Regions from separate parts of the Paenibacillus sp. CECT 9249 genome, predicted to be linked through region 3. Evidence: riboswitches for the same ligand, from Rfam matches in the RefSeq annotation. Region 3 holds a riboswitch; each other region holds the start of a gene.
The links. A riboswitch is a leader RNA that binds a small molecule or an ion and turns the genes downstream of it on or off. The one in region 3 is predicted to bind cyclic di-AMP.
Positions count from the first base shown of each region.

Region 1 (9,862 bases), on a different contig from region 3:
ATGCCTCGTTCCGTCTCTTCATGCCACCAATGCTGAACGTCGCCCTCCTCGTACTGATGAGCGGCATGCAGCATGATTTGCGCCCTCGTCAAATCCGGACGGCAATGTAGCAAGGCGAGCGAATCCTGCAGCTGATCGCGGAATCCGTACGCGCCGCCCGCTTGGTAGAATGCGGAACGCGCCCACATGCGGCACGAGAGCGTTTGATATAGCAGCCAATTGTTCAGCAGAACGTCCGCTTCCGGACTCGGCGTCTTCACCGTAATTTGGTCCAGCACATCCGCCCAGAATGTTTGCGCGCGTTCGAATTGGCGCTCGAATTCACGATCTTGGTCGTATTTGCGAAGCAAAGCGACGGCCGCTTCGCGGGATTGCTCGCATCCGAGCAAAATATAGACGCTGCGCTTGCCGCCGGGTTCGATCGTCAGCCCCTTGCGGATGGCGCCGCAGGAATCGCTCTGCACTCCCGTTCTGCCGGACAATAGAAGCCGGTTCATCGCATCCGGCCGTTCCGCGGTGCCGAGCCGTCCGATAAATTCCCGCCGGTCCGTCGTCCACGAAAGCTCCGGCGACGGCTCGGAAACGGCCTTCCCATTCGGCGCTTGCCCGTTCGCGGATAAGTTCGGCCGAGCCGGACCGGTACGAATCGACAAGAACGCGCGCGCGTCCCGGAACGTCTCTTGATATGCGTTGCGCGCGATGATCGCCGCAGCCGATTCGTCCCACTCGGTTACAATAAAAGGAGCGTTGTCTTCGCGTTGGACCCCGAGAACCCATTCGGCGTAATAAGTGACGGAGAGGTTCCGCGGCGTGTCGGACCGGTTCTCGAGATGGAGCCGGATCGCCTTGACGGGATCGTCGATCGGAACGAAAACGGTCAGTTCCTGCGCCAGCCCGTGGCTTTCCCGCCGGAAGCGCGAATATCCGCGGCCATGCGCGACGGTGAACGGAACGTCCGACTGGCCGCGCTCCGCGATCGTCCAGCTTTCCCCGGTTTCCTCATCGCGCAAATAGCATGCTTCGCCGGGACGGTCCAGCACAGGATCGTTAGACCATGGCGTAATTTTGCATTCCCGGCTGTTGCGCCACCATGTGTAGCCTGTAAGCAGTTCGGAAACGAGACTGCCGAAACGCGGGTTCGCCATCACATTGATCCACGGCGCGGGCAAATGGTTGCCGTTTCTCATCAAGATGCGGTATTCCTTGCCGTCTTCCGTAAAACCGCCCATCCCGTTGAAAAACAATAAAGATTGCGCCGGCTCCGCCGCAACCGGTTCGTACGCCCGCTGCGGCGCGCCGGCCGCAAGCGGAGCCGGCAGCGGGCGCTCGCGCCGAACGCGAAGCTGCGCGCGCAAGCTCGGACCGTCGGCGCGGAGAACGATGCGCGATACGGCGAACAACAGCGACTTGTCTTCGTCCGCAAGCTGATTGGCGGCGATGACGTATACTCCGCCTTCGCCGGAGCGGGACATGTTCTGTTCCGCGGCGCGCCTGATCGCTTCCTGCACATTTTGCTGGTATCCCCCCGCCGATTCGTTCAGAATGACAAGATCGGCTTGGATTCCGATGCGGCGCATATAGTCGTGGCCGCGAATCATTCGGACGACGAAAGGCATATCCGCCAAATCGGCCGCGCGCAGCATGATGACGGGACGGTCGCCCGACACGCCGTGCGGCCATAATCCCGATTGCCCCTTCAAGTTCGCTGCGATGCCGGCGGCTCGCTTCTGTTGCAGCGGCGCCGCGTATAACGCCCTGCCCGCAAGCGTCTGGAAGAGTCCCGCGTCGGCAGCCGTCATATGCAAATGCCGCAATTCGATTTGCGTATACGTCCAGGCGAGTTGGAACGAGCGATCCGCTTGATGCTCGTCGGATAACCGCTTGACCAAGCCGATTGCGTCTTCCTTCGTATCGGCGATGCCGGTTACCGCGATTAACCGGACGCGTTCTCCGGCTTCCAGCGTAATGCGCCGCCGCATCGCGAATACGGGATCTGCGACGGAACCGGACGTTCCCTTCAGCGAGGTGCGAATCGCTTGCGGCTCGGCCAGCGAATAACCTCTGCCGACAAACTTCGACCGGTCGGTTTCAAATTCGGGCGACCCTTCGTAGGAACCGGCCACATGCAAGGCATGAAACGCCCAAACCGGACGCTCGTCATCGCTGCGGGGGCGGCGGCGGGCCAGCAAACATTGGGCTTCCGCCGCATATTCCGTCTCCACGAACAACTTGTTGAATGCTTGATGAGCATGATCCGCTCCGGGCGGGGCAAGCACGATTTCGAGATAAGTGGTTACCTCGAGCGTCCGCGCTTCGCTCCCGGAATTGGCGATCGTCAACCGGCGGATTTCCGCGTCCGACTCCGGCGATACGCATATTTCCAGGCTCGTTTCCATCTCGCCGTCCTTGCGGGCGAAGGTTGCTTTATCCAGCGAAAATACGATGCTTTGCTCGTCCGCGGGCGCGCGGCAAGGCCGGTAAGCCGGAGACCATATCGTATCGCGCGTAACATCGCGTATGTACATATATTGGCCCCAGTCGTCCTCTGTCGGATCGGAGCGCCAGCGCGACACGGCCATCCCGCGGCTGCTGCTGTAGCCGCTGCCGCTGTTCGTGACGACGCTCGTATACGTTCCGTTCGAGAGGATGCACACTTCCGGCATCGCCGTCGCAGGGGTAGCAAACTCGCGCGCGGCGCTCGACTGCGCGTCGTTCGTTTCGAATTTGCGCCGAAACGATTCCGCGGTCCGGCGTATAATCGCCGGTTTGTCCGGCATCCGTTCTTTCAGCAGCAATTCCGCCGCTTGCACCCGTTTGTCGCGGTGAAACCGGTCGTACATTTTGTACGGCAACAGCAAATTGGCCAGCGTCAGCATGCTCATACCTTGATGATGGGCCATGAAATTGCGGATGACCATATATTTGCGGCCTTCCGGCATGCGATTCGCCGTATAATCGATCGCCTCGTACAACCCGTATTTCCCGCGGGCGTCGAGTTCGCCTATTTTACGCAAGTCGTCCATGCCCTGCCGCCCGGCAAACGGCAAAGCCATGATCGCAGCGTAAGGCGCAACGACCAAATCTTCTTCCAGTCCGCGTTTCAAACCGAGTCCCGGAACGCCAAACGCCCGGTATTGATAGTTCATCTGATGGTCGAACGCATAATACCCCGATTCGGATATGCCGAACGGAACGCCCCGTTCGCGGGCATATTCGATTTGCCGGTTCACGACGGCCTGGTACGTATGATCCCATATCGTGTCCCGATAGTTGCGCATAAGGAGCCACGGCATTAAATATTCGAACATCGTTCCCGACCAGGAGACGAGCGCCGGCTTGCCGCCGACCTTCGTCATCGAGCGGCCCAGCGCGGACCAATGGGACACCGATACTTGCCCGAGCGCGATGGCCACGAAGCTCGCCTGTCTCGCTTCCGATGCAAGCAAATCGTATAAGATCGTCTCGCGCTCGCCGGTTCCGGCATGATACCCGAGGGAGAACAATTTCGCTTTATGGTCGTAGAGCGGACGAAAATCGGTGCCGGTCGCAAGCGATTCGATCCGGGCCAGCAAGCGCCGTCCGCGCTCCGCCCAATCCGCTTCCGCCTTCCCGTCCCGATCGAGCCATTCCGCAATCCCTTCTTTGACAGCGAGAAGGCATGCGACCAAATTGCCGGAATCGACGGTCGATACATACAGCGGCGGCAGCGGAACAAGCGTCGTCGTATCGTACCAATTGTACAAATGCCCGTTCCATTTCTCCATGCGTTCAATCGTCTCTACGGTTCGCTCCAACCGCTTGATCATACCGGGCGTGTCGATAAAACCGAAATCTCTCGCGGCAACGATGCATGCGAGCAGAAAACCGATATTCGTCGGCGAAGTGCGGTGGGCGACGCCGTTCGGCGGCTCAAACTGCACGTTGTCCGGCGGCAAGTAATGATCTTCCGCACCTGCCAAATCTTCGAAATAAGCCCAAATTTGTTTGGCCAGCGTTCGGAGTTCCGCCTGTTCCGCAGGAGAAAGCTGCCACTCGAATTCGGCCTTCGGTTCGTCCAGCCAGCGTATGCTGAACGGCGCCGCGGCCCAGACGACGCCGAATAGTATTCCTATCGCCGTTAGCGCGCCGGAACTGCCGAACAAAACGGCCAACGCAAAGGCGACGACGAACGCATAGCCGCCTCTCATGCCAAGCAGCAGCGGCTGGCCTCCCCGTCCGCGGCTGCGTTCAATCTCGGCCGAACTGACCCATTCGAGCAAATGCCGTTTCGAAATGCAAATGCGATATAAAGTGACGCAAATCGCATGCAGCATGAGCGCGCTTTGGTACGGAAGCATCAACATCGTCAGCAGCACTTGCCCGAAGGCGGCGGAAATTCCTTTCGGATTCCAGACGGAGCGTCGACGAACAGCGATACATTGGCGAATGACGGGAAGGAAGAACGTAATAAGCAATACCGCCAACATCCGGAAGGGGTATCCGGGGAGAACCGTCAAGCTGAGCGCAATCAACAACAGCTGTACCGGCGGCAATAAGCTGCGGCGCAAATTATCGATCATTTGCCAACGGGTGACCGGCGACAAATCGACGGGCTGAAGATTGCCGCTGCGGTCCCTGGCGGTCCGCTTCAACCAGATCAGCAATTGCCAATCGCCGCGCACCCAGCGGTGCATTCTTTTCTGATAGGCGCTGAATGTAGCGGGATGTTCGTCGACCAATTCGATATCCGACAGCAAACCCGCGCGCAAAAAGCCGCCTTCGAGCAGGTCGTGGCTGAGTACGCGGTTTTCCGGAATTCGTTCGCATAACAGCTCCCCAAACAAATCGATATCGAAGATCCCTTTGCCCGTAAAGATGCCATGACCGACACCGTCCTGATACGGATCGGATACGGCAAACGCGTAAGGATCGACTCCGGGCACGCCGGACCATAATTGCGCCAATCTCGACCGCATCGCCGATTCGTGGCTGATTCCGATCCGGGGCTGCAGTACGCCGTATCCTTCGACAACCCTTGTCCGGGAGCGGTTCAAGCGCGGACGGTTGTACGGCAAATGCATCGTGCCGATCATCCGCTGGGCGCTGCCGAGCGGAAGCTGCGTATCGGCATCGAGCGTAATAATATAACGGAGCCGGCCGTAGACCGAGGCATCGCTAACGACGAAATCGTAGGTTGTATCGCCGCGCCCGCGCAGCAGTTCGACGAACTCTACCAGTTTCCCCCGTTTGCGTTCGCGGCCCATCCAGACTTCCTCCGCCTCATTCCATTCTCTGCGGCGTTGAAACAGATGAAAAGTCGAACCGTTCGGGCCGGAATAGGCGGCATTCAACGCCTCGATGCGGGCGCGCGCTTCGCGCAGCACCTCCGCATCCTCCGGAAGTTTCTGTACCGAAGCGTCGGTGAAGTCGCCGAGCAAGGCAAAATGCAAATTCGGATCGCGGCTGGCCAGATAGTGCAGTTCCAAACGGTCCGCCATATCTTTCACTTCTTCGGGCGTTGACCATATCACCGGTATGACTACCATCGTGCTCGCTTCCTCAGGAATGCCGGCGGAAAAGTCGTAGCGCAGCAGCGGACGGGGACGGACGAAGCTTTCGATCAACCAATGCGTCGCCGTGACGGCCCACTCGCCGGCCGGAAACAGCAGCGCGAGCAAGATGGCGGCCCATCCGGCCGCGCCGTAATCGCCCCCGCCGCCGATCCATGCCGATAGCGCGAGCCATATGACGACAAACGAGCCGCCAAGCAAGGCGAAATAGGAACCGCTATTTCGCCGGAACAATCCTCTTCCCGGCGTCGACCGGGGATTGCTGCACGTTTTCAAGGCGCGCTTCAGCTTCTTGATTCCGTCCTCTTCGAGCAAATAATAGGCGAGAAACGTTGCGCGAGGCGGGGAAGGTTGCTCAAAGGAATGGCAGTCGCCGTCTTCCTGCGGCCTGCCCTCCGAATCTTCCTCGCCCGCATGCCGATCGCCCTTCCGGCCGGCTGGCTCCGCCCCGGCTACTTGCGGCATCGAATGCGTCCGCTCCGCTTCCGCCGCGGCAAGCTCGACCGCCTGTTTCGCGACCAAATTTTCCGGAACGCGCATCAGCGCAGCCAGTTCTTCGACTCGCTTGCGCAGCAAATTTTTGCTTGAATCGTCAAGCCGCGGATATGTATCCGCGCTGTCCTCGCGCAATGTGCGCTCCGCCAAACAGATGCGCTGGAATATGTCGCGCCATTCGTAGCGAATCAATTTGCGCAAGCTGCCGATCATATTGCCTGCCGTCACCTGATAGGAAGTTTGAAGCCGATGCTCGTACGAAACGATTCGATCCAAACTTTCCGGTCCGTTCTCCAGTTTGCACAACAGCCAATCATGCACCATGGCGGAATCGTCCGCCCACTCCCGCAGATGCCCGACCATATGAACGATCATCGGGCCGGACAGCGGGAAGCGCTCCCCTGCTTCCTCCAACGCGGCGTTCAGCGTCTCGGCATTGAATTTGGAGGGCTCCACATGCGCCAGAAATCGTTCGACCTGAACGCATATTTCCCGGCGTTCCCGAACCGATTCCATCACATCGGCCAGACGCCGGATCAGCGTCATCCGCATCAGAAGCGGCAGCGACCATGCTTCCCCGATGGAGAGTACGGACACTTCCTGGTACGCATTGATATATGTAACGAGCGATTCGGCATCCGCCGAGCCGTCCGTTTGTTCGAGATAATCCGCGCAAACGGATTCCACCCGCAATTGATCCGACTTGCGCAGCCCGAACAATCGGCGGAGCAAGGGATCGGACAGTTGGTCCCGTATATCCAGCGCTTGCTCCTCGATAAATTCCGCATTGTCGAGCAGCCATTCTTCCGCAGGCTGGGAGCAACTCGCATGACAATCTTGCAAAGAGCGCACGAACGACCGCAAACGTTCTACGTCGGCGTCGAAATCGCGCCAAACCCGTTTCGGCGAGAATCGAACCGTGCGGAGCTGATGCTGCAGCGCTAGTTCGCGCGCTTGTTGGCGAAGCTTTTCATTATCAACGATCATGAGTCCTCCTGGCGAAAATCGTAGTTGAACACTAACAATATTCCCCATTTTGGCCCGTTTTTATGAATATACTTTTTTTATAACAAAAAAAGAGAGCCCCGCTAGAGCACTCTTCCTGAGTCTGATTCATCTATTCCAAAATATAAATCGTCACGTTTTGAATTCCGAACGTTTTCGCTTTCGATGGCCCTGTCGGGACGAAAATATCGATGCGGTTGCCGTCAATCGCTCCGCCTACATCCGTCGCCTTGCCGACAAAGCCGCCCACAGGCAACCCGTCAAAATCATAGCCGGTTACATACACTTTCGCTCCAAGCGGAATCATGTCCGGATCAACTGCGACCGTTCCGACTTTGAGCGGATTTCCGAAGTAATCGACCGCGCCCCATTCGCCGTTCTCGCTTGCCGCAGAAGTGTAGGCGGTCGCCTTTACGTCCAATTTTTTCTTATACGTCAATTGTTGTCCATTCGTTTGGATCACGTTGGCTGCTTTCAAGGTTGAAGCGATAGCGGCCTTCGCCTCCATCTTGGGAGCCGACTCCTCGCCTGTCTTCTTTTCGTCTGCCTGGTCTGCAACAGGAGCCGATTGAATCCGGACTTCCTTATCGTTCGTCGGAATTTCAATCTTCAATCCTTTGTAAATGTTCAAAGGATCGATATTCGGATTGGCGTTCATTAACAGTTGCAAATCCACGTTATACCTTTGCGAAATCACATAAAACGTATCATTGTCCCCGACCGTGTACGATTCGGCCATCGCGGGTACCGCTTGCATCGATAGCGCTAATGCAATCGCTGCGGCAGCTAGTTTTTTCTTGCCAAACAAATGCATTTCCTCCTTTTGCCTACGAGGTTAGTTGTCGGGTTAGGGTTGAGGAACAACCCTTCGCGCTGAAACGCTGCGATTCACCCCTAGGAAACGCCGCTCGACGATCGATTTCGTCCAGAGCCGTTGTCCTGCAAATCATCCCCCGCACTGTTGTTGTAGTTTCGGCTAAAATGAATATATCACAATTTTGTAACCATGTATGTATGAAAATGTTGGTAAGTCTTGATACGTCTTGTTTTTACGCGATCTTTCGGATTCGTTCGATTACAATTCTGTAAATGTTGACAAAAAAAATCATACGACCGGTCACAGAGACTCGGCGTATGATCGTCATCTTCATGTTACAACACTTTGCTTAAAAATTGCCGAGTTCGCGCCTGCTGCGGATTGCCGAACAAATCGGCCGGCTTTCCTTGCTCGATGATCGCGCCGCCGTCCATAAAGACGATGCGGTCTCCTGCCTCCTGCGCAAATCCCATCTCATGGGTGACAATGATCATCGTCATGCCGGAAGCGGCCAATTGCTTCATCACTTCCAACACTTCGCCCACCATCTCCGGATCCAATGCGGAAGTCGGCTCGTCGAACAGCATGACATGAGGTTCCATCGCAAGCGCCCGTACGATGGCGATCCGCTGCTTCTGCCCGCCCGACAGCTGCGAGGGGAACGCGCCGGACTTGTCTTCAAGCCCGACCGTTCGGAGCAGCTTCCTTGCCTCCTCTTCGGCTTGCAGCTTGTCCTTACGTTTCACCTTGCGCGGCGCCAGTGTAATATTATCCAACACGTTCATATGCGGAAATAGATGAAACTGCTGAAAAACCATGCCCATCTTCTCGCGCGCCGCATCGATATCGTAATTCGGCGCCGTGATCGCCTGGCCTTCGAATTCGATCAGTCCTTGCGTCGGTTGCTCCAATAAATTGATGCATCGGAGCAACGTGCTTTTGCCCGAGCCGCTCGGCCCAATGATGACGACGACTTCGCCTTTACGGACGGAAAGATCGATGTTGTTCAAAATCGCCAGCTTGCCGAACGATTTATGCAATCCCGAAATGTTAAGCATTGGCTTGATGCCTCCGTTCCGCTACGCCGAACAGTTTGGACAGCGTAAACGTTAATATGAAGTAGAGGATGGCAGCCAGCACGAGCGGTTTCATCCCCTCGAACGTGCTTCCGCGAACAATTTCCGCGTTATACATAATATCCGAGACGCCGATCAAAGACACGATGGACGATTCCTTAATGACGACGATAAATTCGTTGCCGATCGCCGGCAAGACGTTGCGCAGCGCTTGGGGGAAGACAATGTAACGCATCGTCATCGCATGGCTCATTCCGAGCGAGCGAGCCGCTTCCGTCTGTCCTTTATCGACGCCTTGAATGCCTGCGCGCAATATTTCCGCCAAATAAGCGGCGCTGTTCATCGACAACGCGATGACGCCGGACGTGAATTTCGGCAGTTCGATGCTGAACGAGGTCAGCCCGAAGTAAATGATGAACAATTGGACCATCAGCGGCGTTCCGCGCAGAAATTCGACATAAGCGACCGCGATCCAGCGCAAAGGCTTCACGCCTGACAGCCTCATCAATACGAGAACGGTACCGAGCAGGAAGCCGAAGATGACCGTAAGCAGCGACAGCCACAACGTCATGGCGGCGCCGGTAATGAAATATTGCTTGTATTCCGCGAAAAATGAGATAATATTCATACTCTGTCTCCTTTATCCGCCGCTTAATCCGTTTCCGCCAGTTTCGTCGCCTCCGTTACGAATTGTTCGATTCGTTGTTCTTTCGTTAGTCTGTCCAACGTTTGGTTTATTTGCTCAGCCAGTTTGGCGCTGCCTTTCTTCACGGCAATCGCGAACCCTTCGTCTCCGGAATCAGGCTCCGCTCCTGCTACGGCCAAGTTCGAACGGGACTTCGAATAAGCAGCCGCCACAGGCATTTCCAGTACGATCGCATCGATCCGCTTCGCTTCCAGGCTCAATACCAAATCGGAAA
Region 1 covers NZ_CAKKLI010000033.1:21,157-31,018, forward strand. Annotated here, with positions in the region: gene LQ229_RS19420 (glucoamylase family protein) at 1-7,031, opposite strand, end outside; gene LQ229_RS19425 (3D domain-containing protein) at 7,162-7,863, opposite strand; cyclic di-AMP (ydaO/yuaA leader) riboswitch at 7,860-8,037, opposite strand; gene LQ229_RS19430 (amino acid ABC transporter ATP-binding protein) at 8,202-8,924, opposite strand; gene LQ229_RS19435 (amino acid ABC transporter permease) at 8,917-9,570, opposite strand; gene LQ229_RS19440 (transporter substrate-binding domain-containing protein) at 9,594-9,862, opposite strand, start outside.
Region 1: linked by a shared signal. The riboswitch ahead of LQ229_RS19425 (3D domain-containing protein) and the one ahead of LQ229_RS22395 (3D domain-containing protein) in region 3 are both predicted to bind cyclic di-AMP.

Region 2 (9,862 bases), on a different contig from region 3:
TTGCTGCTGCGCGAGCTGAGCGTTCTCATCGCGGCGGACGATGCGAAAGAAGCGCGCATTGTCTTCGAAGCGAAGCCTGTTGCGGGCAAAGACGCGGCAGCGCTGTTGAGCCAAGTCGATCGCCGCACGAAAGCGGAGGTTGCGATGGCAGGCAGCTTGTACGAGTTGAAGCTGATGATTATGACGAAAGACGGCGTGGAGAAGGAATTGGACCAATTCCCTTATCCGATCACGCTTGCGCTGGCAATCGATAAGAACGCCGACAAACCGTTGGCCGGACTGTATTACATTACCGCCAGCGGCGAGTTGGAATACTTGGGCGCGGAGCAAAGAGACGGCTTCCTGATCGCCCCGGTAGCGCATTTGGGCACTTTGAGCGTATTGGAATATCATTTGGAATTCCCGGACGTTCCGTCTTCCCATTGGGCGTACCGCATGCTCAAGGAGATGGCCGCGAAGCGGTTCGTGGAAGGCGCGGAAGCCGGCATGTTCGAGCCGAACCGCGCGATGACGCGCGCCGAGTTCACGGCGCTGATCGCCCGCGCCCTTGAATTGAGCGCGGCCGGGCCGGCCGGCTTCGAAGACGTGCCCGCGGACGCGTGGTACGCGAAGCTCGTCGCTGCGGCGCATGAGGCGGGCATCGTCGAAGGCCGCAGCGATGCCGAATTTGCGCCGGGCGCGCTTATTTCGCGGCAGGAGATGGCCGCGATCATCGTGCGCGCGTACGAGCGCCGCAACGGCTCGGTGCCGCCACGGTACGGCGGCGAGGCTTCCGCCTTCGCGGACCGGGATGTCGCCGGCGCGTGGGCGCTCCCTTACATCGACGCGGCCGCTCGAACCGGCCTCGTCCAAGGACGCGGCGGCGACCGGTTTGCGCCGCTTGCGCAAATGACGCGCGCGGAAGGAACGCAGATTGTATACAATCTGCTAACGCGCTAGCGTCTCGAAGATGATGAACCGCAGGAGCGCTCGCTCCTGCGGTTTTCTAATTTGCGGGTAAGCCGGGGCGGCAGGGAATGAGGAGGTAAGGTATGTTGCGTTAGGTGGCGCTAAATGGCAGGGAATGAAAGGTAAGGTTGTTCCGTTAGGTGGGCCAAGTAACAGGGAATGAGGAGATAAGTTTGTTCTGTTTGGTTACGCTAGGCGACAGGGGATGGGAGGTAAGCTTGTTCCGTTAGGTCAGGCTAAGAGAGGGCGGCCCCTTGTTAGGTAAGAATAGGTAAGGTCGGTCTTGCTAAGCTAGGCTAGTGGTCACTTTTGTCAGGCTAGGTTGAGCGGAGCCGGTCCCGAGCTTGGTTGGGATGAGTTTGGAGGTCCTCGTTTGGTTGCGTTGAGTGTAAGCGATCCTCGCGTGGTTGATTTGGATGGAGCATGGAGTAGTACTTGCTGGGTTGGGATATAGCGGACGCCGCCGCTCATAGTTTTGACGTAACTAGCGCCAAAAACCGGAGGTAATTCGGCCGTTCTTCTCACTTTTTCCACATTAGCTCCAAAATCTACCTCTAATTCCGCCCATGCCAGCCTTTTTACTATATAACCTGCTAATTAGCTCCGAAAATTCCCACTAAATCAAACATTCCCGTTGGATGTTATAGAATAAAGGTAGTTTATTCCACTAATTCATGCTGCTTCAGTCTCCCCTCCCTCCTCACAAGAAATTAAGGTGGAATGCCCCGCCCCATACAGAAAAGTTATTTGCGCAAATTATTCGATTTATTGTTCATAAGGCCCGTTGCCCGTTGGAAAATGTCCAATGAAAACTGCAAATTTTTCGTTCAAGAGGGGCTCGGATTGGAAATCATCCAATGGTTTGACCGCCTTTCCGTGTTTTAGCCCCGTTTTTGAAGATTTGATTGGATGAATTCCAATGAAGAGTGGCATTACGGCATCGAAATGGCGATAACATTGGACAAAATCCAGCGGCGGACGGCCGAGCGTGCAACCCAATTGCGCTGATTGGCAGCCGTCATCGCGTGGTCCATTGCATGGTCATTGCGGTCCATACGCAACCGTGTCACCGTAGTCATTGCGCTTCATCCATACCAGGGCGGTCGCATGACCATCACGATTCGTACGCCGCCGTCGTCGCGGCATAACGCTCCATTCACATCCCGCCGCCGCTAGCCGCCGCGCACGGATCCGCAAGCCCCAGCCCACTCGCGGCCGCCCGGCCCGGCGCCGGCCATAAAAAAGGACCTTACGCCATGTAAGGTCCCTCGCAGCGATCGCGCCTACGCCAAAGCTTCCTTCAGCTCTTCGGGCGAACGTTCCCACCACTCCGGCTTCTGCGTCATGAGCAATTGGCGCAGCGCCGCTTTCTCGCTGTCGTCCAAGCCTTCGAAGATGAAGCGGCGTTTCAACGCGTAGTCCAGCTTGTTGACATGATCGGCGAGAATTTTCCACCCGCGGCGCGCCTCCTCGTCAACCAGCATTTCGCAGGCCGTAGCCCCGGCGTAATACGCTCCCTCTTCCGTATGGTCGACGGCCACCCACACGACCCAGCACTTCCGGCCGTTCGGCACTTCGCTCCGGTCCGTCAGGAATTTGATGCCCTTCTCTACCTTGCTCTTGGCATGCAACGCGCCGACATCGACGTATGCCTCTCCCCGATCGATAATGACCGGCGAGACGTTATTCAAATCGATCGAACCGGCGCCGAAGCCTTTATGTTTTTTCGTACCGACAATATTTAAAGCGAACATCTTCTTCTCTTTCTGTTCCCCATTATTCATCATTCAAAGTCCTCCTGAAATTCCAGTCAAACCATGCGGCCCGGAAATCCCCGCCGCAGCGCATCGATCCGGTGCCGGAGCATGGCCTTAGATTTAATTTCATTTTAGCTAATAATCTCGAAAATGCAAACATATACATGCTGTAGAAGCTTGTCAACGGGAGGTAAAAGTGTATGACTTCACGCCATACCAAACGAATTGTGCTCATCTCTCTCTCCATCACGATAGCCGCCGTATTCGTCCTGTGGATGATCTACAGCAAATCCGATCCTTCGATCACTTCGTTCGGGCCGGAGGGACGCCAGAACCATGGTTACGTTGAACCGCAAACGATTCAATCGCCGAAATCGGAAGTGCTCAGCGATCGTTTGGTCGAGTACCATATCAATGTGCGATTGGACGATTCCGGTCCGACCAAATCATTGTTCGGGGAGCAAACGGTATCTTGGACGAATCCCGGCAAAAACGAAGTGGAGGAGCTGTATTTCCACCTCTATCCGAACGCGTTCGAATCGATGAACACGACGTTTATGCGGGAATCCGGAGGCAGGCTCAGGAACGATACGATGAAGGAAGGCGGATACGGCTCCATGGAAGTAACCGATGTGCTTACGACCGAAGGCGCCTCCCTCATGCAGAGGGCTTCGTTCGTTCAGCCCGACGATAACAACGCGCATGACCGCACTTTGATGAAAATTCGCCTTCCCCAGCCGATCAAGCCGGACGAGACGGTAACGTTGAAAATGAAGTTCACGGTGAAATTGCCCCAAGTATTCGCCCGAATGGGAGCCGCAGGCGATTTTGTCATGGCGGGCCAATGGTTTCCGAAACTATCCGCTTACGAAACGGCCGGCATGAGAGGACGAACGGCCGAAGGGTGGAATTTGCATCAATATCACGGAAATTCCGAGTTTTACTCCAATTTCGGCATCTATAGCGTCAACATTCAGGTCCCGTCATCCTATATCGTTGCGGCAACCGGCTTCCCGACAGGCGAAGCGGTCGTTCGAAACGGCACGAAGACGTATCAATATTACGCCGACGATGTGCATGACTTCGCTTGGGCCGCTTCTCCCGATTTCATATATGCCGAGGAACCATTCTCCGCGCCGAACGTGCCTGGCGTACGCATTAAATTGTATTTGGATCCGCTGCATAAAGATTTGAAAGAGCGGTATTTTCACGCCGCCAAAGCGTCGTTGACGAGGTACAGCGAATGGTTTGGCCAATATCCGTACTCCACGCTCTCGATCGTCGTCCCGCCCAAGGACGGGAACGGCGCGGGGGGGATGGAATACCCGACGCTGGTTACCGCGTTCGGAGCCGAGAGCGGCAATCCCGGATACGATTTGCTCGAGCGGACGGTCGTGCATGAGATCGGGCATCAATATTTCTACGGCATGATTGCCAGCAATGAATTCGAGGAGGCGTGGCTCGACGAAGGCTTTACATCGTATGCGGAAGACCGCGTCATGGAAGCGGAGTACGGCATCGTGCCCAACTTGCCGATCCAGGCAAGCTATATGACCGATCCGGCGCCTCTGCCGCAGCTGGCTTGGCAATTCAACAACCATAGCCATTATGCGGAAAACGTCTATACCAGAGCGAAGCTTGTCTTGATCGGCATCGAACGCCAGGTCGGGACGAAGACAATGAATAAAATTATGCGCACCTACTTTAACAAATGGAGATTCAAGCATCCGACAACGGCCGATTTCCAGAGGGTCGTAGAACAAGTGACGAAGAAAAAATGGACGGACTATTTCAACCAATACGTATACGGCGGTCTAATGGCCGACTTCGCCGTCGAACGGATCGACTCGAGAACGATCGAGGTAGACGGCGTCCGCCAATCCGAATCGTTCGTCGTCATTCGCAAACGCGGCGGCGATTACCATCCGGTGCCGATCGTCTTCCAATTTCAAGACGGGAAAACGGTTCGCAAAAATTGGGACGGGCAAACGACAACGGTACAATATAAGCTTACCCATACTTCGCCGCTGGAATGGGTGATGATCGATCCGCAGCATACGATCGTGCTCGAGAATAAACATATTAACAATTATATGAAGGCGCATGTCGAAGAACCGGTTCGAACGCGGTGGAATTTGAGCGTTGTGAAAATAATCGAGAGCCTGTTGAACGCGCTCGCGTGGTGAGGTGGGTTGGCCGATGAAGCAATATATCAAAGAGGGATGGAAAACGGTTAAAGACCATTTCTATATCGTCATCATTTTATTTTTGTACCAATTGTTATGGGGATTTTTCCTGTACCGTTTCATAGAATCGATCGTCAGCCCGCTGCTGGCGAGATACCCTAATCCGGCTCCGACGGAGCTGAGCGTGCATCTGTTCATGATGGAAGGACAATTTCAACTGATCAAAACCGATCTCGCCGACTATTATATTTGGATGCTTGCCGGCATGTTCGCGATCCGCATGTTGATGTCGCCTTTCATTAACGCGGGCCTTCTCTACTCTATTCACCACCGGTCGGACGAGGCGGGACCGCTCTTCTTCAGAGGGATCCGAAAAGCATGGAAGCCGATCCTGATCTTCTACTGGTTGGAAACGATCGTCGCGCTGGTCCCGGCCGTATGGATCGTCCCCCGGATCCTTCGCCTGCTGGCGGAGGAAGTTGCCTATCAATCGATGATCTATAAAGGAGTTCCGTACTTGCTCGCTTGGGGCGCCTTCGCGCTCCTCATTCATCAAATGTCTCTCTTCATGCAATTCGGCAAAATCGGCGGCAGAGGAATTCTGCTCTCGTTATGGCTGTCGATCCGCTCTATCATCCCGGTCATGGGCGTCGCGCTCACTCTGCTTGGCGTCGCTCTCGTCGTGGGAAGCCTGTTTACGGCAGCGGCCATGATTTGGACGGGTCTCGTTGCGCTCATCTTGCAACAATCGTATCATCTGTTCCGCCCTATTTTTAAAATATGGCAAACGGCCTCGCAATATCACATTTGGCATGGCAAAACACGAGAATGGTAACATCCCTCCCATACTTATTCGCAAACCTCTCGCTTTCGTACCGCGAAAGCAGAGGTTTTTTTCATGTCCGGAAATATCGATTCGCAAGCTGTAACGGTTTTTTTACCACATTGGACAAATCGTTATCAAATCTGCGCGAAAAAAAGGTTTGAAAAAGTCGATTTCATCTGTTACAATGAAATTCGTGAAGATTTTGTAATAACTTTGTAATCAATTTTGTAACTATTATATTTTTGGTGCTTACATAATATTGCCCAATTCCTATCGCACCGGGAAACGGGGGAACCATTTCGGGTGAATTGATCTCGTTGCAGAGTGATCATAGGGAACCTTCTACCGAACCCTTGAGCTAACCTCGTCGGCATTGGAAGGAGTATTTTGTTTTGAAGAAGAAAATCATCAGCGCAGTAGCGGGTCTCGCTCTTCTGTTTACCGTGCAAGTTGGTAGCGTTTTCGCGGACTCCAAGCTCGACCAGGCAATCGGTGACGTCATCGGCACAAAGTACAAAAGCGGCGGCACGACGACAAGCGGTTTCGATTGCTCCGGATTTACGACGTATATTTTCAAACAATTCGACATCGAATTGCCGCGTACGTCCAAATCCCAACATTCTATCGGCCAGAAAGTTGCGAAAGACGAATTGCAAGCCGGAGATCTCGTATTCTTCAATACGAGCGGGAAAGGCATTTCCCATGTCGGCATTTACGTCGGGGAAGGCAAATTCGCCCATGCCTCTACCAAGAAAGGAATTACCCTCTCCAGTATGAGCGATTCCTATTATGAGAAACGCTATGTCGGAGCGAAACGAGTATTAAATACGGAGCTTTATGAAGATATTGCCATTGAGCCGGATGAATCTTCGGATCATGACGATGTGGAAGTAGAATAATAAATGAGGCCCGCTGCGGAAGTCCTTCGGACAAGCCCGGCGGGCTTTATTATATGCATGAAATAAGCCCGTCCGTTCTTGCATCGAATGGACGGGCTTGATCTATGCCCAACATTATGCGCGTATATTTTTCCGGTAATCGCTGGGCGTAATCCCTTCTTGATTTTTGAAGGCCCGGATAAACGTATTTCGGTTGTTGAACCCCACTTCCTCCCATATTTGCGCGATCGGCTTGTCCGAATGCCGCAGCAGTTCCTTCGCTTTGCCGATGCGAAGCTGTTGAAGATATTCCTGGAATCCGATGCCAAGCTCGTTCTTCAACAGGCGCGACATATATTTGGCGGAAGTGTTGTACTTTTGCGCCAAATATTCCAGATGAATATCCTCGCTATAATGCTCGTCTATAAATTTTTTAAACGCGGTAACATCGAATTTCTGCTGCGCGTTGCTGCATACGAACATAATATTTTCAAAGAAAGAAAAGATATATTGCGTAATTTCGTCTACCGATAACGATTCTCCCGACATAATGAAGCTTACATATTCCTTGCTGACGGAATCGTCCAGCGACCGGTCTTTCTGCTTCAGCACCTGCAGCCCGACAATATAGAAATGCATATACAATTCCCTAATCATCGAATCGGGGATGCCTTGCCCGATATTCGCATCGATCACCCGCTTCAACAGCTCGTATACATCCTCTTGTTTCCCCGACATGAGCAAATTAAACAGTTTATTCTCGTCATGCTTGCTCAGCAAATAGCGAGCGGGTACTTGATCGCTCCCCGTATACGCGTACACCCGCTTGCCGTCGAACGGCGATACGCGCCATAACGCTTTCATCGCTTCGATGTAAGACTCCTGCATCCCCTTATACCCTTGGCGAATCCCCCCAATGCCGGCACAGATGCGCAAGAGGTGCTCGTCGTTTTTGAACAGTCCCACCATTTCTTCGCAATACTCCTCATACGCCGTTCGGTCCGATTGGGCGGGCAAATTAATCAGCAGGCAGAACAAATGCGAATCAATCTCCAGGAAATAGCCGGGACACTGCGGCGGCATGAACGTTTTCATCACTGTTACTATTTTTTGCGACGCTTCGTTCTGGAAACGCTCCGTAAACGTATCGTAAAACGGCTTGCGGAAATGAATTTGAATCAGGGCAATCATAAAATGATCGTTCTCAAACGTAAAATTGCTGTTTTTCAAAAAAGCCCCGATGCTCTCGTCGTCGTACGGATAATTATTTTTCAGCATTTTCACGAAAAAGCGTTCGTTCGCCAGCGGAAGCGTATACGACAGCGCCTCGTTCAACGAATGGACATTGCTCATCATGCGGTTGATTTCGCGGTCCAAATAATGAAACTCATTGCCGTCGTGCGAAGCGGCTTCCTGCGTTTGCGATCCCCTTAACGTACGGACAAGCTTCTGAATCGGCGAATACAAATTGATGCTGAACAGTATGGACAGGATGAGCGACAGCAAAAACGTCAATCCTTCCACCGTATACCGCAAATTTTCGATGTTTTTGAGACTGTCGAGAATATCTTCCTCCGGAATGCTCGCGATCATATCCACTTTGTTATAGAAAAAATCGGCCGTATATTTAATCACTCTCATTTTTTTCCCTTTATAAGTTCCTTTGAACTTATCGGCAGGTTCGCTCAACGCAGCCTGCAAAAATTGCTGCAGTTCGCCGTCGTTTGTAAAATTGGCTTCCGTTGATGCCAGCATATTCCGATTGCGGTCGGCAATGAAAATCATGCTGCCGGGCGTCAGCCGGTAATCGCGCAGCAGATCGGTCATATATTGGGCATTTAAGTGGATAACATACAGGTTATCGGAAGCGTATTCGGCAATTTTCGACTGCACGACGGGAAGAATCGTCTTGTTCTGATTGCGATTGGATCCGGTAATTCGCGAAGGCGGCAAAATTTGAAATAAATCGTGATTCGCGCTGTATTGCTGCCAATATTCGATCGGATATTTCTCCATCGGATATACATTCCCGTAAAAGTAAGATTCCTCATAGGTCCCTTCGTTGCTGATGATCAATTGATTGTCCCGTTTCAAAATATAGGCGCTGTCTATGGAGGCGTTTCCATACTTGACGCGGGCAAGCGACCGAACGCTCTGACTGATGTCGGCATATTTGGGCAATTCGTCGATGCTGAAATCGGCCGAGAATACCTTCATTACGCTGGAATCGAGGGACAGCAAAAAATTGGACTGGTAAATGCCCTCGAACAATTTGTTCAACGAAACGGCCACATTGGACAAAGAGCGGTCATAGTTGCGTTCGAGTTCGGATTCTACATAATGCAAATAGACGTTATAGGTTAAAAAATTGATCGTTTGTATCAGTAAGGAAATCGATACGAACAATATGATAAATCGCGCTAAAATGCTGCGAAACCCGACTCTTATGAGGTTGGAAATGAATGTCTTCACCGCTGGTTTCTCACTCCATGCCTTCGGCCTCCCACCGGAAAGCGGCCGACCGTTACTTGTAAAGTCAGAGTAAGCAAAGCGCCCTGTCTAGTCAAGGTGTTACATTATTCCATCCGTACTTATGTGGAAAGATGTGACTTGATAGAATTTCATGACATGACCGGCAAATCCGCGGAAACTCAGATAAGTAGAAAAACGTGACACGGAACCGGAATTGCACGTGGTGAAACGCGGCAAAGCGCGTTTATTATAGAGTCACATTACACGAAGGAGGATTTGAAAGTGAACAGCGCCAGCATGAAAGCATATTTGAAACGAAACTATCACTATTATATTTTGCTGCTGCTTCCGGCCGCATACTTTGTCGTGTTCCGGTACGGGCCGATCTTGGGAAACATTCTGGCTTTCCGCAAATATGTGCCGGGCGGGTCGATGTTCGGCGCCGAGTGGGTGGGGCTGAAATACTTTCGCATGTTTCTGAACGATCCGAGCTTCTGGGTCGCATTCAAAAATACGTTCATTCTTAGTACGTTAAACTTGCTTTTCATTTTCCCGCTTCCGATTTTGTTTGCCTTGTTGACGAATGAAATGATAAACGGCAAAGTAAGGCGGGTTATCCAGACGATTTCTTATTTCCCGAATTTTCTTTCCGTGGTCGTGATCGTAGGGATGTTAAAAGAACTGCTCTCCCCTTCCAATGGAATCGTCAATGCGATATTGGGCCATTTCGGCTTTGAACCGATCTACTTCGTCAACGAGCCCGAATGGTTCCGGGCGATCTATATCGGTTCGGAC
Region 2 covers NZ_CAKKLI010000042.1:171-10,032, reverse strand. Annotated here, with positions in the region: gene LQ229_RS21370 (S-layer homology domain-containing protein) at 1-939, shown strand, start outside; gene LQ229_RS21365 (hypothetical protein) at 1,881-2,027, opposite strand; gene LQ229_RS21360 (YwhD family protein) at 2,232-2,732, opposite strand; gene LQ229_RS21355 (M1 family metallopeptidase) at 2,906-4,891, shown strand; gene LQ229_RS21350 (hypothetical protein) at 4,905-5,726, shown strand; cyclic di-AMP (ydaO/yuaA leader) riboswitch at 5,968-6,105, shown strand; gene LQ229_RS21345 (C40 family peptidase) at 6,110-6,616, shown strand; gene LQ229_RS21340 (AraC family transcriptional regulator) at 6,731-9,067, opposite strand; gene LQ229_RS21335 (hypothetical protein) at 9,350-9,862, shown strand, end outside.
Region 2: linked by a shared signal. The riboswitch ahead of LQ229_RS21345 (C40 family peptidase) and the one ahead of LQ229_RS22395 (3D domain-containing protein) in region 3 are both predicted to bind cyclic di-AMP.

Region 3 (9,862 bases):
TTGATCGAGCTTAACGATAAAAACAGAAGGGTAGATTTCTTCCAGGACTCCGGTCCTTTCAATGGTCTTTCGGCGACCACCGTTTGCCCGTAACATAATTTTACGCCCGACGTGGGCTTCCAAGCTACGTTTAATTTCCAACAGCGCATTTTTAGCCATTGTCAACTACCACCTCTTTCCTTGTCCATTATACCCAATTCAAGAGGTAATGTCAAATGAAACAAATTATTATATCAGCCATCAATTCGTGTTGTCAACGGCATTTTGAGTGATTTTTTAAATTTTTCGGTTTTACCATCTTAATAAAGTTCACAAAATGTTCACAAATCAAAAGAAGGAAGCGTTAGTCCCATTTGAAACCGGACGTTTATGTCGCCGAAGGAGTAACATTCAGGGTCGATAAATCCTTGATTCTCGGGATTCCGATACGGTAGCTCCCCCTTGTTTCGATCCCGCCCAAGCCGTCCGTTCCGCTAATCGTATGCTGGATGACATCCACCACGTCGATCGTATCCTTGATCGGGGTAAACGAAGACTTCACCGCGATATAAACCGGATCCAGCGCGTGGATCAAGATGCGTCCCGGAGAACTCGCAAAATTGGCTCCCGCTTGCAGCAGCGCTTCAAAATGGGATTGGCAAGCGCCGGCGATAATATTCAACGCATCAAAATTCCGCTCGTATTGGCGCGCGATTCTGACGGCTTTCACAAAATTTTCCGAGTTTTTGTAACTGTTCAAGCTATATAAATCGCGATTTTTGAGATGCTTGAGCACGCCGTCGTGGCCGGTGATGACGACGATGTCCGGTCGAACGCGCGGCAGCAAATGGTACAGCATATCCCCCATGTTCGCTTCGTTTACGTAATGCCCTTCTGCCGGTACTCGGAGCTGTCCGTACAGTTCCATGCTTTTTTTTAAATAATTGACGTCTCCGTCCAGATGAAGCACTTTTCCCGGCACCTCGAAAAAAGGCTGATGGTTCATCAACTTTCGGTTCAATTCGGCTTGGCTTCTTTCCGTTTGCCCTTTGCGGTACTGTTCCATTAAACGCGTCGATTCCATCGATTTAATGCGAGCCTGTTTCTCTTTGCTGTGGATCGATATCGTATTGGTCACCTTGACGAGATCTTGGAGCGGAGAATCGGCTAGCAAACGAAAATCCGTTCCTTTAATAATCGCTTGATCCGCGCGCATCGCTGCAATGCGGAACATGACATCTCCGCCGTAAGACTTCCGTACGACCAGGTCTCCTAGCTTCATATGCAAAATCACCTCTTCGTCTATCGTATGGGCATGAAGAGGGATTGGTGTCTATTTTTGCGATGAGAACCCGGTCATCTCGCGCCATAAACGTACAATTCGTCGCTTAGGCGGGCGAATTCCTCGAGACTTAGCGTTTCGCCGCGGCGCGCCGGATCGATGCCCGCACGCTGCAGGATCGGCATAAGTTCCTCCCGATTCTCTTTATCGAAAAAACGCGCTTTCAAGTTGTTGGCGATCGTTTTCCTGCGCTGTGCGAACGATGCCTGCACGACCTCGAAGAAGAGCGGTTCGCTCTTCGTTTGGACCGGCGGCTCTTCCCGCACCTTCAGGCGAATGACCGCCGATTCCACATTAGGCTGCGGAATAAATACGGTATGAGGCACCGTACAAACAAGCTCAGGCTCGCAATAATACTGTACGGCGACGCTAAGGCTGCCGTATTCCTTACCGCCCGGCTCCGCCGCCATCCGCTCGGCGACTTCCTTCTGAATCATGACGACGATATGCTCGAGCGGCAGGCGCTCTTCCAGCAGCTTCATAATAATCGGCGTCGTCACGTAGTAAGGCAGGTTGGCGACGACGCTCACTTTACCGATACCGGCGAAGCGTTCCGCGAACAATGCGCGCAAATCGACCTTCAGCACATCGCCGTGCACCACTTCCGTATTCGGATACGGCGCCAGCACTTCCCGCAAGATGGGGATCAGGCGGGAATCGATCTCCACGGCCGTCACCTTGCCCGCCGTTTGCGCCAGTTTCTCCGTCAAGGCGCCGATGCCGGGACCGATCTCCAATGCGCCCTTCGTTTGATCCAGGCAAGCAGCCTGCACAATTTTATCCAAAATGTTGCGGTCGACCAGAAAATTTTGCCCTAAGCTTTTCTTGAACGAGAAGCCATGCCGCTGAATAATGTCTTTCGTTCGATTCGGCGTGGCGATGTCCATATTCGTTTCTCTGTTTCTACTATCGTGATCGGCGCGTCCCGCCGCATTCGGTCGATTCATCCTCGTTACAGCCCTTCATTCTCGATTTGCCGCAGCGCCGCCGCAAACTCCTCGCGGCTAATTTGAAACGCGGCGCAGCGCTTGTAAAATTGCTTGCCGTTGCAATAACCGATGCCCAGCAGTTCCCCCATCGCTTTCCTGCGCTTTGCGGACTGCGGATGGATGATGAGGCCCGCTTCCATTAAGTCTTCCCAATCGATCTGACTTCCAGCCGCCTCAACCTCGCTGCGCACGCTGTCCAGCGCCGCGCGAATCGCCTCAGGCGAAGCGTTCTCGACGCCGATATCCCCTTCCCGGGTCGCATCGGACAGCTTCAAGAAGGCGTGCTTGCAGCCCGGTATGCGGGCGGATATGATTTTGCGGATCCGTTCTCCGGCGTGATCCGGATCGGTAAATACGATCACGCCCCGGCGCTCTTGCGCGAGCGCGATCCGCCGCAAAACGGCTTCATCAATCGCCGATCCGCCCGTCTCGATCGTATCTGCGTCCACCGCCCGCTTAATCGCGGCCGTATCGTCTTTGCCTTCGACGACAATGATTTCTTTTATCATAAACCAGGGTAACATCCTTTCGTGCATTAAAAAAGAAGAGGTGAATCCCTCTTCTTAGCATTACAACATATTTATCGAATAAATGCCAGTGCTCCGCGCGATTAGCTCGCTTCCGGCTTATTGGGCCCGATGACGTATACGGTATGGCCTTTCTTGCGGCCGAAACGCTTCGCTTCTTTCAAGCTATCGATATACACGTCGATCTTATTGCCTTTGATGGCGCCTCCCTTGTCTTCCGCCCGGCGGAAGCCGATGCCTTCGATGTATACCCACCATCCCATCGGAATGACTTTCGTATCGACCGCGATCGTACGCCCTTCGGTTACGCGAGTCCCCGACGCCGTCTTGGTGCCGATGCCGTCTTCTTCCGCGGAATAGGCCGTTAAGCTAACGTTTTTCAAAACCTTCTTGTAGGAGAACGTAACATCGTTTTTGGTTGTTGTCGCCATATCAGGCGATTTCGCCGACAACACGGTTACTTGCGGCGTTTCTTTCTTCGTGCCGACCGCTACGATTTTGTCCTTCGTTTCGTTCTGAACCGTTTTGTCGACCATGACGGAAGAAACCAGCTTTCCGTCTTGAAATATATTTTCAATTTTTTGAATCACGACGCCTTCCTGGCCTTTCTGCACCAGCTTTTCTTTACCGGCCGCCAAGGTAGGGTCTTCTTTTGTGACAATTTGGAACGGAACGGTCAACTGCCGTTCTTCCAGTTTTTTCTCCACCCGCACGATTTTAATATCCATGTCGCCGTTGATCGCGGTGTCCGGAGAAGGGAAAACTTTGTCATGCTCGGATATAGTAATTTGATTTGCCTTGATTACGTCCTGAACGGTAGATGCGGTCGTATACACCGTCTTCGTCTGCCCATCGGCGGTCACATGCACGGGTACCGCATGATCGATTCGAATCATGTCGCCGTCCTTTATCTCCGATAAAGGGGACGCCGAGATGTAATCGTGCGCGCCGACCAAGATAGCTTGTTCATCCAGCAGGTGCTGCAAAGTTCTGTGTGTTGTTTCGACCTGTCGGTGTTGTCCATTCACGACTAAAGCGATTTCTTTCTTAGCCGTTACGTTCAAGAGCACCATCAACATGAAAGATAAAGCAAGAGAAACGATAGCGAGTAGTATGACCAATTGCAAGTTTTCATGCATCCATCGCCACGCGAAAGACATGCTGGATGATCGTCTTCCATGGGTCTCCTCTAGTTGGAAATTGCCCACTTCTTCGGTCCTCCTTCATAGTCCCGCCGCCTAAGTGTTTCGCATGATTCATTGAGACGCGACTATAACAGATTTTTCACAGGATCCGCATTGAAAACATCGCTTGCCATGAACTCTAGGTGCTGCGTTTCCTGTGTCCTCACCAGTGTGCCAGGTAAGTCCTCACCTCCCGTTTTCTATGCCTATGACGTCTTGGACGTCTTTATTCGAAAACGAAAAAGAAAGCCAACGTAAGAGGGACCTCTTTCGTGGCTTCCGGTATCGACATGTAAATTAGGCATTGGACGCACGAGGTTACCTCTCTCTGCACGCTTACGAGGTTAGCTGTCGGATTCGGACGTGAGAGTCGCCCTATTCGAGCCTATTCCGCTCATGGCGAAATGGCGCAAAATTCACCCCTAGACCCTTGGAAGAAATCAATGATGCGATCGCAATCGTTCGCGTCATTCGGTTCCCCCGTTCTCCGTTCGGAGACTCAGCGAGACTGGTTTGAAGAAATATGATATCAAACTCTGATTTGAATCATACTCTGTAACCGCGATGATTGTAAAGCCGACTTTTACCACGTATTTCTGAAAAATAGATTAAAAAATTGTAATAAACGGCCCTTTTCTTTAACAAATCCTTTAATTTTGCTTTATAAATCGCTTTTTCATGCCTTTTTCAGCGTTTTTCAGTCAAATCGAAAACAATTTAACGCATTTTGGAACGTAATTTTGGATAATTCTTCTAATTCCAACCCCTTTAACGCAGCTGCCGCCTCCGCCACCAGACGTACATAACCGGTCTCATTTCGTATTCCACGAAATGGATGAGGTGTAAGATAAGGGGAGTCTGTTTCGATCAATAATCGGTCGAGCGGAACTTGCGAAAGCACCTCTTTTGGCTGCTTGGCATTTTTGTAAGTAATTGGTCCGCCAAACGAAATATAGAAACCGAGATCGAGACATTGTTTAGCAATTTCCCAGCTTCCGGAAAAACAATGCATGACGCCGCCGACTTCTTCGGCATGTTCTTCCCGCAAAATGCGAACCACATCCGCATGGGCGTCTCGATTATGGATCACGATCGGCATCTGTAAATTGCGAGCGAGGCCGATCTGTTGTCGAAACACGCTCTGCTGAACGTCTTGCGGAGACGTATCCCAGTAATAATCCAGGCCGATTTCGCCGATCGCCACCACTTTGTCGTGGCGGCACAGCTCCGCGATCCAGTCCAAATCTTCCGGCCGCATCGTAACGGCGTCTTGCGGATGCCAGCCTACGGCCGCATAAATAAAATCGTATTTCTCCGCAAGCTCCATCGTCGTCGGAATCGTTTCCCGGTTAAATCCGATATTAATCATCCGGCTAACGCCTTGCTCCAAAGCGCGCGCGATCACTTCTTCGCGATCTTCGTCAAATTGCGCCGCATCCAAATGAGTATGTGTGTCGAATAGCATCTCTTTGTCCTCCTGTACATTTGTCGAATTCGATACTCGTTGTCGTTTCTCTTCCTATATATCATATCATTCGTTCAACTCAAACAGCTTGGCGATGTCGGGACGAAAACGATGCATCGCCGCTTTCAGTTTATGGTCCGGATAATACAGGCGGTATTTTCCTTTATGTATGCCTCCGATCGAACGAATAATATCGGACACTTCGGCAATATCCTTGACGTGGCCGTGCCGGTCAAGCAGCCATATACGGGCCGTCATCGCCTCGTCCGTCGGATAATCGACCTCCAAATCGTAATCGGGATGCAAACCCGCCTGCCGGAACTGGTCGCGAAGCTCCTCCTCCAGCATCCGGTCTAACGCCGGAATCACGCTATATTTGTACAATTTGCGCTCTATGAAGCGGCGGCATAAATCCGACAATATTTCGTCTTCGTCTTGGATCCATTGCATAAATACGGTTTGAACCAACGCCTCATCCAATTGTACATATTGTTTCATCGATATTTCGCCTTTAAACAAAGCCGGCAGCGGTTCGATCATGAACCGAAACCGGTGTCCGCTGTCGAACAGTTCCTTCGCTCTGCGAAAAATTTGTCTAAGAATGATCTCGGAGCTTCTCGTCACCGGGTGAAAATAGACCTGCCAATACATTTGGTATCTCGACATAAAATAATCCTCCACCGCATGCATGCCGCTTTCTTTCACCACGATTCGTCCCTGGTGCGGGCGAAGCAGACGCAAAATGCGATCCATGTCGAACGTTCCGTAGTTTACGCCCGTAAAATGGGCGTCGCGCAGCAAATAATCCATCCGGTCGGCATCGAGCGGGCTGGATACGAGATTCACGACGATCGGCTTCTCGTACGTCTTGCGAATGACGGCGGCGACTCGCTCGGGAAAGTCGGGCGCAATCCGGCTGAGCACGGCGTTGATTTCAGAATCTTCCATTATAATGCGGCATGTCCAATCTTCGTGATGCATGCGGAACGCTTCTTCGATCGAATGGGAAAAGGGCCCATGACCGAGGTCATGCAGCAAGGCGGCGCATAGCGCAAGCATCCTCTCCTCTTGCGGCCAATCGGCGTCGTCCCTGCGTTCGAATTGGGAGATGATGCGGCGCGTAATTTCGTACACCCCGAGCGAATGGGAGAACCTGCTATGCTCGGCTCCATGAAATGTCAAATAAGACGTTCCAAGCTGGCGAATGCGGCGCAAACGTTGAAATTCGCGCGTATTGATCAAATCCCAAATCGTCTGGTCTTGCACGTGAATATATTGATGAACCGGGTCCTTGAATACTTTTTCCTCTGCAAGCGCCTGATGCATAATAACCACCTCTCATTTCTTATTTTTCGTTTTCATGTCTATGTCGAAACGTTCATGTCGAATCTACAAACTAAAAAACAAAGATCTTTGTCGAATTATGTCATCGCTAGTTTTCCAATTTACAAGCGGTTTTTCCTGCTTGGAAATTTTAAAATTCTATGAATTATCATGTAGAAACCATAAATTAGTACGCTTGCCGCTAATTTTACAGGTTGACTTATTTGGGAAAGCTTGGTACTATTATTATCATAAAAAAAGCTAGAAAGATGTCGAAATATGTCGAAGCATCACATTTTTGAGAGGAGAAAGGATTTACTATGATGAAATCCACAGGAATCGTAAGAAAAGTCGACGAATTAGGTCGGGTCGTTATTCCGATCGAACTTCGCCGCACGCTTGGCATTGGCGAGAAGGACGCCTTGGAAATATACGTAGACGGCGAGCGCATAATGCTCAAGAAATACGAGCCTGCTTGCATCTTTTGCGGCAACGCGGAAAACGTTACATACTTTAAAGGAAAAATTGTTTGTCACGAATGTATTTCTGAAATACCAACACCTGTGACAAACTAAGTAAAATAGTATATAATAGATTTATACACATGTTAATTCTAACCTTTTTATATCTCCTTGGTACCTTTCTCGGCTTTGAACCCGGCCGCGAGGGGTATTTTTTTTCCTAACCTGTGGATAAACCATCCGTGGATCCCATCCCGCCCGACTCTTTACTACCTTACTCCTGACGGAGCAAAGCGTTATACACATCCCGCTTCGAGACATTCCGGTCGGACGCCGCCTGTTTCATCGCTTCTTTCCGGTTGCCTCCGTTTCGCGCCTCGTAATGCCCGACATGCTCTTCGATCGAGAGCGCTTGCCACCATATGGCATCCCGTTCCTCTTCCTCCGACGTCCCCGCCTCCACGACAAGGCAGTACTCGCCTTGCGGAGGATGCTCCTCCAACCACGCCAGACATTGCTCGATCGTTCCCCGCGCCCATTCCTCGAATTTCTTCGTTAATTCGCGCGCGAGCACGATTCGGCGGTTGCCCAAAATGTCCAGCATATGCTTCAACGTTTTGGCCGTACGATGAGGGGATTCGTAGAAAATGAGCGTTCCCTCGGCCGAGCGCAGCGAACGCAGCGCATTCTCGATGCCCTTGTTGTCGCGCGGCAAAAACCCGATAAACGTAAACCGGTCGGTGGCAAGCCCCGAGGCGATTAGCGCCGACAGCGCCGCGTTCGCGCCGGGTACCGGGACGACGGGAATGCGTTCGGCGAGGGCCAGTTGCACCAGGTCGGCGCCGGGGTCGGAAATCGCCGGCAGACCGGCGTCGCTGACGAGCGCAATATTTTTTCCTTCTATTATATAGCGAATGATTTCAGGACCGCTCGCATGCTTGTTATGCTCATGATAGCTGAACAATTTGGCGGAAATTTGGAAGTGAGCGAGCAGCTTCCGCGTTTGGCGCGTATCCTCGGCGGCGATAATGTCGGCTTCCCGCAGCGTGCGTACGGCGCGATAAGTCATATCCTCCAAATTGCCGATCGGCGTCGCGACCAGATATAGCGTCCCGGTCTGCCGGTCTCCCGACTGAGACTGAAAACTTCGTTGAATATCAACCGTCATCGTTCATCTATCCCTCTCTGGCTCCGTAATAGACTTGCATCAGTTCTTCGCAATATTCGTTTCTTTCATTATATACAATGAGCGGAGGCAATAACCGAATATCGGGCTTGCCGTCGCGGAGCGCTTCAATCAGCACCATATTCGCCTCCATATCGATACGGGGATGCACGAACCGGATCCGCTTCGGCTCAAGCCGGTGCCGGCGCATGAGACTAACGATTTCGCCGAGCCTGGACGGGCGATGAACCATCGCCACTTTACCGCCGGTGCGAATTAACCGTTTGCAGGCGAGAATCACATCTTCAAGCGTACATGCGATTTCATGACGCGCCAACGCTTGATACTCATTCACTTTCAAATCTCCCGTCCGAAGCGGCATGTACGGCGGATTGACCGTAATGGCATCATAGCTCTCATATCCGGCCATTTGGTGATATTCGCGCAAATCGCCGCGTATGATACGAATCTGCTCTTCCAACCCGTTCAGCTTGACGCTGCGCCGCGCCATATCGTGCACTCGTTCCTGAATTTCGACGCCGTCGATCGCCGCTTTCGTCCTTGTGGATAACAACAGCGGGATCACGCCGTTGCCTGTGCATAAATCCAGCACTTTGCCATGCTTCGGCACGGAGGAGAAGCGCGCGAGCAGCACCGCGTCGAGCGAGAAGCTGAACACTTCGTCGCTCTGGATAATTTTCAAATCATGGGTTAACAAATCGTCCAAGCGCTCTGTTTCCCGCAATAGATCCGTATTCATTGCCTTCGTCCTTTACCTGGAATAGATTGAAAAAACCGTAGGCGTTAAGCCTACGGCAAGTTATTTATTCAAAAATGACAGACAGAACAAGCAGTCGCCTTCCGTACGCAGATGGCCATAATATACGTTGCAAATATGAAACCCTTCATGGTAAAGGCGCGCCAAATTGTCATAGCCTTCGCCGACGACGGCATTCGTCTTGGATAGTTTGGCCTCCGTTTGTTCGGCGCTCTCGGCTAATCGTTCCGATTCCGGCATCGATTCGCGTTTTAATATTTTCCGTAATTGTTGATTTTCTATGCTTAAACGCTGGTTTTCCTCCAACAGCTGTTTGACGATCAGTTTTAAGGCCCCTAGATCTTGATGGAGAACGCCCATTTGCGATTCAATATCATTGATTTGCGTGAAAATATCTTTTTTCTCCAAGTTCCCACCCCAGAGCGTAAAAAATAAACGCTTATTTTACAACAACATCATCAAAAGGAAGTTCTTTCGCTTTGCCTGTTTCGAATAATTGCACGTGAACCGTATGGTTCTGAAGATTGATGCCGACGACTTTGCCGTCGCCGTATGATGTCACAACCATTTTGCCTACGGAAGGCAATTCTTCCTTGGCGCTTTCGTAATTGTCATGCTCGTATTTCAAGCAGCACATCAACCGGCCGCA
Region 3 covers NZ_CAKKLI010000047.1:6,272-16,133, reverse strand. Annotated here, with positions in the region: gene veg (biofilm formation stimulator Veg) at 1-159, opposite strand, end outside; gene yabG (sporulation peptidase YabG) at 368-1,261, opposite strand; gene rsmA (16S rRNA (adenine(1518)-N(6)/adenine(1519)-N(6))-dimethyltransferase RsmA) at 1,336-2,208, opposite strand; gene rnmV (ribonuclease M5) at 2,274-2,819, opposite strand; gene LQ229_RS22395 (3D domain-containing protein) at 2,921-3,997, opposite strand; cyclic di-AMP (ydaO/yuaA leader) riboswitch at 4,339-4,536, opposite strand; gene LQ229_RS22390 (TatD family hydrolase) at 4,719-5,486, opposite strand; gene LQ229_RS22385 (HD domain-containing protein) at 5,553-6,812, opposite strand; gene LQ229_RS22380 (AbrB/MazE/SpoVT family DNA-binding domain-containing protein) at 7,130-7,384, shown strand; gene rsmI (16S rRNA (cytidine(1402)-2'-O)-methyltransferase) at 7,545-8,438, opposite strand; gene LQ229_RS22370 (tRNA1(Val) (adenine(37)-N6)-methyltransferase) at 8,446-9,195, opposite strand; gene yabA (DNA replication initiation control protein YabA) at 9,256-9,621, opposite strand; gene LQ229_RS22360 (stage 0 sporulation family protein) at 9,653-9,862, opposite strand, start outside.